One region of the Bacillus sp. LH1 genome, then DNA from elsewhere that is predicted to be linked to it. Evidence: riboswitches for the same ligand, from Rfam matches in the RefSeq annotation. Region 1 holds a riboswitch; the other holds the start of a gene.
The links. A riboswitch is a leader RNA that binds a small molecule or an ion and turns the genes downstream of it on or off. The one in region 1 is predicted to bind cyclic di-GMP.
Positions count from the first base shown of each region.

Region 2: it holds a riboswitch for cyclic di-GMP, as region 1 does, so the genes downstream of both, ACX9TM_RS02260 (methyl-accepting chemotaxis protein) here and ACX9TM_RS05670 (SpaA isopeptide-forming pilin-related protein) in region 1, are expected to answer to the same signal.

Region 1 is NZ_CM175007.1:1,070,857-1,074,285, reverse strand. Features, by position in the region: gene ACX9TM_RS05670 (SpaA isopeptide-forming pilin-related protein) at 1-1,516, opposite strand, end outside; cyclic di-GMP riboswitch class I at 1,576-1,668, opposite strand; gene ACX9TM_RS05665 (TetR/AcrR family transcriptional regulator) at 1,841-2,377, opposite strand; gene ACX9TM_RS05660 (CPCC family cysteine-rich protein) at 2,716-2,982, opposite strand; gene ACX9TM_RS05655 (hypothetical protein) at 2,979-3,416, opposite strand.
Region 2 is NZ_CM175007.1:432,626-436,054, reverse strand. Features, by position in the region: gene ACX9TM_RS02260 (methyl-accepting chemotaxis protein) at 119-1,861, opposite strand; cyclic di-GMP riboswitch class I at 1,996-2,080, opposite strand; gene ACX9TM_RS02255 (anaerobic C4-dicarboxylate transporter family protein) at 2,363-3,429, shown strand, end outside.

The DNA of each region.
Region 1 (3,429 bases):
TTCGAACTTCAAATTCGGCACCTTTTAACCCTTTGTTCAGATCCTCAGAATCTATTTTATGAATCGATACTGTACCGTCTTTTGGAGCTTCAGGCGGCGTAATAGTTACTTCTTTTGATGTTAATGTTTTATCATCAAAATGTAATTCCGCTTTATTAGGAATCTTCTTATCTACGTAAGAAGATAAGTCTGCATTATTTTTAATTTTCGCCTTGATACTAAGATTGATTCTCTGGTCTTCATATGACTTATAGTCAAAATTCTCACCAAACGTAAATGTTACTTCACTTCTTTGCTTATCTATCTTTAACGTCCCTTTAGAAGTAATATCTTGGCCATTTTGATCATACACTTTTGCCTCTAATACTTCTAAAACATCTTCTAAATCATCACGAATTACCATTGATGTGTATTTAGGAGGATCGTTTGGTATATGTGTACCAACTTGGTATTGAATCACTTGATCCATTTGTGTTAGCTGCTCATTCTCTACAAGCTTGCCATTCTCATCAACTATATTTTTTTCAATACTAGGTGGATTATCGTCACCTGAACCGGTTCCTCCCCCACCACTTACGAATACTTGTCCTACTTTTTCTTCAGTTTTAATATTTTTACCTTCTAATTTCACAGTATTTTTATGAGGCTTTGCAGAAGGATTAGTAATCTTTGTTTTATATCTTAAAATATAACCTTTTGAACTGTCTGGAAACTCAATTGTAAATCCAGCCTTTGTTGCATTAATTTTAATGTTAGATAAATCTGCTGGCTTAATATTTGTTGGTGCATAACCATCTTCAAATACAGCCTCTTCTAATACTACGCTGTCTGTAATTAACTCATGCCCAGGTCCTAATGTATCTGTTAATTTAAGATCTTGCATTTCTGTTCCAGTTGCATTTACATATACAAGCCAATCAGCAATCGAAGGATCTTCTTGATTATAAGAACCCCATTTCAATAGATTATCTGTATTGGGCTGTGGCTTCGGTCTCTCTGTCGTATTACTTACATTTACTTCTTTATTGACGATTTGACCATCAACGTTAAATTCTAATGGAATTTCTTTAACACCATCATATGCTTCTAGACCAAAGTAGAATTCTACGAATAAAGAACCTTTAATGTTATTCTTTCCTTCTACGTAATCCCCCATAGTACACGTTAATAGACCCTTTTTCATCTCACATGTACCAACTGTTTTTCCTTCAGCATCTTTTAAAGGAAAACTCATATTCATAAGGTCTTTTCGAAACTCTTTTGGCATATCAATTGTGAATTGATCTCCACTTTTTATTTTTTCTTTAGCTGACCACTTCACTTCTACTTTCATACCATCTGAGGCTTGATACGGTTCAGATGTCGTGCCATCAGTACGGGAAATATTAATTTCGTCCACTGGACTTTTCATCACAGCAGCTTGAATAACTGGAGCCCACACATTCAGCACTGAAAATAATACTAGAAAAACTAATGAAACCATTGAAATATGTCTTTTAGTACTTTTCATTTGCATAGTTCCCTCCTATTTTTTATATTTATATAACAAAAAAAGACCGTCCGGTTGCATCAAAAATGTGCAACCAGACGATCTTAGTAACCAATATGTATTACCGTAGACTCTAAGCTTTGCGGCCTATCCTTTCGAATAGTGTGCTAAAAATATCTTTTATTCTTTTTTTGTTTCATTTTCCTCTTAAACCAAATATTACTATACCGTCTGGACGGTTATAATTCAATACTCTATAAAATTGTTCTATTTTTCTAATAAAAAAAATAATTCACCACTACATTAAAGAAGCAACGGTGAATTATTTTCACATTATATAGTTCGTATATTCTATTTATATGAATTTCTAATAAGAGCTTGAATCACTTTTTCTCTTAACTCGGGGCTTAGTCTTCCAACCCCTAAATATTCCGAATACCATAATCCATCTGCTGCTAATCTAATAATTGTTGCACAAACTGCATCTATCTCATCGTTTTCTATATTCTTTTGCAGTTGCTGAAATGATTGTTGTAATGGCTCAAGTAATTCAGGTTTTAACATGAATGCTGCCATCATACTACTAGATAACTCTTCTGTTCTTCTCTCATTATTTAATCTTTCCTCTACAAAAGAGCGAACCCATCTCCCTTTCTTCTCTGCGTCTTCCGCAACTTTATTGTAAATGGCCCCTTCATAATCCTCTACCCCTCTGACTATCATACCTTCTATTAAAGCTTCTTTATTTGAAAAGTGATACAATAATCCACCTTTACTTACACCCGCCTCTTTTGCCACTGCTTCTAAGGTTAATTTAGCAACCCCTTTACATTGCACAATTTGAGAAGCGGCCGCCAAAATCTTTTGCCGCGTTATGCTTATACTCATTCCTTTTTAAAACCCCATTTCTACTAAATTTATATAAATACGAATCTTATTTTTAATATTGTTGATTACTACTAAGTATTTTCTTTATACAACAAAAGCTTCATTACCTTTGAATTTTTAGTTACTTATTCTATTAAAAATTTCCATATCATTCAATATGATAACATTAAACACACAAAGCTGACTATACATCTATACTTTTGTATTTATTGAAAATATATCCATTGATAAAATTTACCAATTTAGTCCTTCTTATTACCTTATAAGACGGCAGTAATTCTTTCAGCACTAAATAAAAAATGTTATTACTCCCATTGAATTGAGTAATAACATTTCACTTAACAAATTCGCTGCCAACTAGCATCCTTCACATCTTCACTAGTCGGTTTTCTAACTAATCCAATAAAACATTCCTCGCAAGCACCAAATACAATAAAATTTTTCTGTGCTTGTCTTAACGAGACTTCATTTGCACCGCCTTCAAAGTCAGGATTGTTAAACTGTACCTCATCATCTTCCCAGTAACATATATTACAAATTTCATATGTACCTGGTGGTTCTTCTTCTATTGTTCTATACCCGCAGCACGGACATGTATATTTCATTCTGTTACTCCATTATTCATTTCTTTTTTCTCCCATATATTCCGGCCCATAAAGAATGTCACAGCACAAATCATAGTTATCCCCATGAAAAATGTATTAGAATCTTCATATGTAGTTGGAATGCCTACCGTTACGAAAACAATACTAAAAGCTAAAAGTAGATATAATAATAAAGATATAATATAGCTGAGTTTAAATCGTAAAATGATACCTCTAAACAATAGCTCACCAAGTAGACAGCCACCTAAAATAATAGGTACTCCGAAATACAATGTAAGGACTCCCATTTGCGCAGTAGATTGAATTATCTTTCCAATTATGTTCGGCGAAACCAGCTCACTATTGTTTCCCATCCTATCATATAAATCAAGTGCTGTTGCTGAAATAAAGAAACTTAATATAGAAAATGAATACGGTATTAAAAATTTGCTCACTCTCATTCACCTC
Region 2 (3,429 bases), 640 kb from region 1:
CTTAAATATAATAAAGGTGTGAAAATTCACACCTTTTTTATCCCTTATTAAAGGGCAGATTCGTTCAATTCATAATCAGTAGCGGAGATACCCCCTTGATTAGAATTGAACTTTCTCCTTATTCGCTTTTAAACTCACCAATAAGCTCTTGTAATTCCTGAGAGAGCCAACTTAAAGAAGTCGCTAATTCTGCAATATCTTGTACTGATATTTCTTGCTCTTTCATGCTTTCTTCAACATTACTACTGCTGTTGGCATAAGTATTTGCAATATGTGATAATTCATTTACGACTTGAACGATATTCTGGCTATTTTGTAAAATATCACTCGAATTACCCGAAACAGCTTTTACTTGATCTGTAACAGATTGCGCTGATTTGGAGATTTTTTCGAAGAAATCTCCACTACTTTGAACAAGTGAAATTCCAGTTTCTACTTCTTTTGAACCTTTTTGCATGGAAACTACAGCATCTTCTGTCTCAGCTTGTGTTTCACCAATTAATTTCGCTATATCTTTTGCAGACGCTTCAGTTTGTTCTGCTAATTTTCGTACTTCATCAGCAACAACTGCAAACCCTCTTCCAGCTGCTCCAGCACGTGAAGCCTCAATAGAAGCATTTAAAGCTAATAAATTTGTTTGATTTGAAATACCTGTAATTACAGTTACGATATCACTAATTTCTTTTGACCTTGTTTCTAACGAATAAATGATGGAAGATAAATCTTGTACTGCATTTTGAATTAAACTCATTTGATTAATAATTTGTCCAATCACTTCATTACCTTCAATTGAATGTTGCTCCATACCTTCAGAAGCAACCGCAACTTGTTTCGCAGCCCCAGTTATCTCTTCTACCTTATCTTCCATTCCATGTACAATCCCTAAACATTGTTGTACTGAAGTTTTTTGAGACTGTGCCCCTACTCTTAAACCTTCAATAGAACTTGCAATCTCTTGAACTGCCATGCTGTTTTCCTCTGTACTCGCCGACAATTCTTGTGAAGAAGAAGAAACTTGCTCAGCTGTTTGCCTTACTTTATCTATAATCCCTTTAAACTTTTCAATCGTGTTATTGAAATAAACATTAATAATTCCAATATCATCTGGTCTTTCTTTTAATTTAATACTCAAGTCACCTTCACCAATTTTACGTAACCCTTCTCGTAAATCTTTTAATGGAGCTAGCGAGTGACGCACGATAAAGAATTGAGTAATAGTCGCAATTGCTAATGAAATAATGATAAAGAGTAAACCCTGTATCATAAACTTCTCTTTTGTAATAGGAACAATGGAAGCATCTAAGTCAGCGGCAACAATTGCAATAATATTGTTTTCTCCATCTGTAATTGGTTCTAATATTGTCACCCACGAACCTATTTCATCTTCATATACTTCTGTCATTTGAGCCTTTTTCGTATCAATCACTTTATCGTATGCCTTCATCCAATGAGCGGGTTGTTCATAATAATCTCCCGGCTTTATAGGAAACGCATTTGTTAACTCTGTAGTCAAACCAACGAGTTGTAATTCTCGCTTTTCATTCGGCTTTGCTCCTGTAACATACGTTTGTCCAACGCTTTTCAATTCTTTTGATACTTCATCTAATTTCTCTGTTAACTTTTCTTTTTTCACTTTTTCGGCTGTAGGATCTTTCGCCATGTCTCTAACTAATTCTACATCCAGTTTTTTCAATACTATTTCTCCTGTTTCAATAGACTGCCTTTCAAATAAAGACATCATACTATTTTGAAACATATTGAAACTTAATGCACCCATACTTCCAACAAGTGTCAAAATAACTAATACGGTTAATAAGACGTTCTTTTGAAGGAACGATAACTTATGCCAATATTTTTTCATTAATATCCACCTTCCTTAATCAACACAAACAAAAAAACAAAATATATGGATATTTTGTTTGAAAATGTTTCTCAATATGTTCGAGAATAAAAAAAAGCCAATGTAAAAGCATTGGCCAAGACCAACCCTATCCGTCCGGTAACTGGCTAGCGTAGCCTTTCGACCTTAGCTCCTGTAGTTTTGCGTCCTCATGTTTCCATCAGTTTGCCTTTCTCGCTGAACGAGTTGAACGATATGGGAGTTCTATGAGAATTAATTTATTCTCTTTCAAAGATTACAACATATAAATCAAAATGTCTACTTATTTAGAGATATAAATACAAATTTTTAATGCATTGCTTTTTCGAAATAATTTCAAAAAGTACGTGAATGTTACTTTTTTTGTGTTATATAATAAAAAATGTATAAATAACAAGGATTTCTTCGGGTATTTATTTAATTTTCATTCAAATTAAACTATTCGAATATATCTTAACTAATGAATTTCGGAGGTAGTTTATCATGTTTTGGCTACAATTTCTTACCTTGTTACTCTGTATTTTTATTGGTGCACGCCTAGGCGGAGTTGGTTTAGGAGTAATGGGTGGAGTTGGTATGGCAATACTCGTTTTTGTCTTCCACCTACAACCAACCGCGCCTCCTATCGATGTAATGCTTATGATTTTGGCAGTAATTACAGCTGCTGGTGCTTTGCAAGCTGCTGGAGGAATGGACTATCTTGTTCATCTAGCTGAAAAGGCATTACGAAAAAATCCAAAGCGTATTACTTTTTTTGCTCCAATTGTTACTTATTTATTCACACTATGTGCAGGTACTGGTCACGTTGCCTATTCTGTACTTCCTGTTATTGCAGAAGTCTCTCGTGAATCAGGGATTAGACCGGAACGCCCAATGTCGATTGCCGTAATCGCTTCTCAACAAGCAATTACAGCTAGTCCAATTTCAGCTGCCACAGTTGCTCTTTTAGCAATGTTAGCTGACTATAAAATCACCTTATTAGATATTTTAAAAGTAAGTATCCCTTCTACTTTCATCGCTTGTATGATAGCTGCATTCGTTGCTAGTAAGATGGGAAAAGAATTAAATGAAGACCCTGAATACTTAAAACGATTAAAAGAAGGAATGATTCCTAAGCTTGAAGAGAAAAAAGCATTTGTAGGTGTAAAGGGCGCAAAATTATCAGTTATCCTTTTCCTAGTAGGAACCTTCCTTGTTGTACTTCTTGGTTCATTTGAAGCACTTCGTCCAGGATGGATAGTTGATGGGAAGTTAGCTCGTCTTTCCATGCCGAACACAATTGAGATGGTTATGTTAACTATCGCGGCTCTTATTATTATTTTCTGTAAACCAAATGTAGAAAGCATTGTGTCTGGTAACGTCTTTAAAGCAGGAGCAACAGCAGTTGTTGCTATTTTCGGTATCGCTTGGATGGGAGATACTTTCTTTAACGGAAACTTAAATATGATTCAAGGATCCATTCAGCATTTAGTAACAAGTGCACCTTGGCTATTTGCCATCGCACTATTCATTCTATCTATTTTACTGTACAGCCAAGCTGCAACAGTACG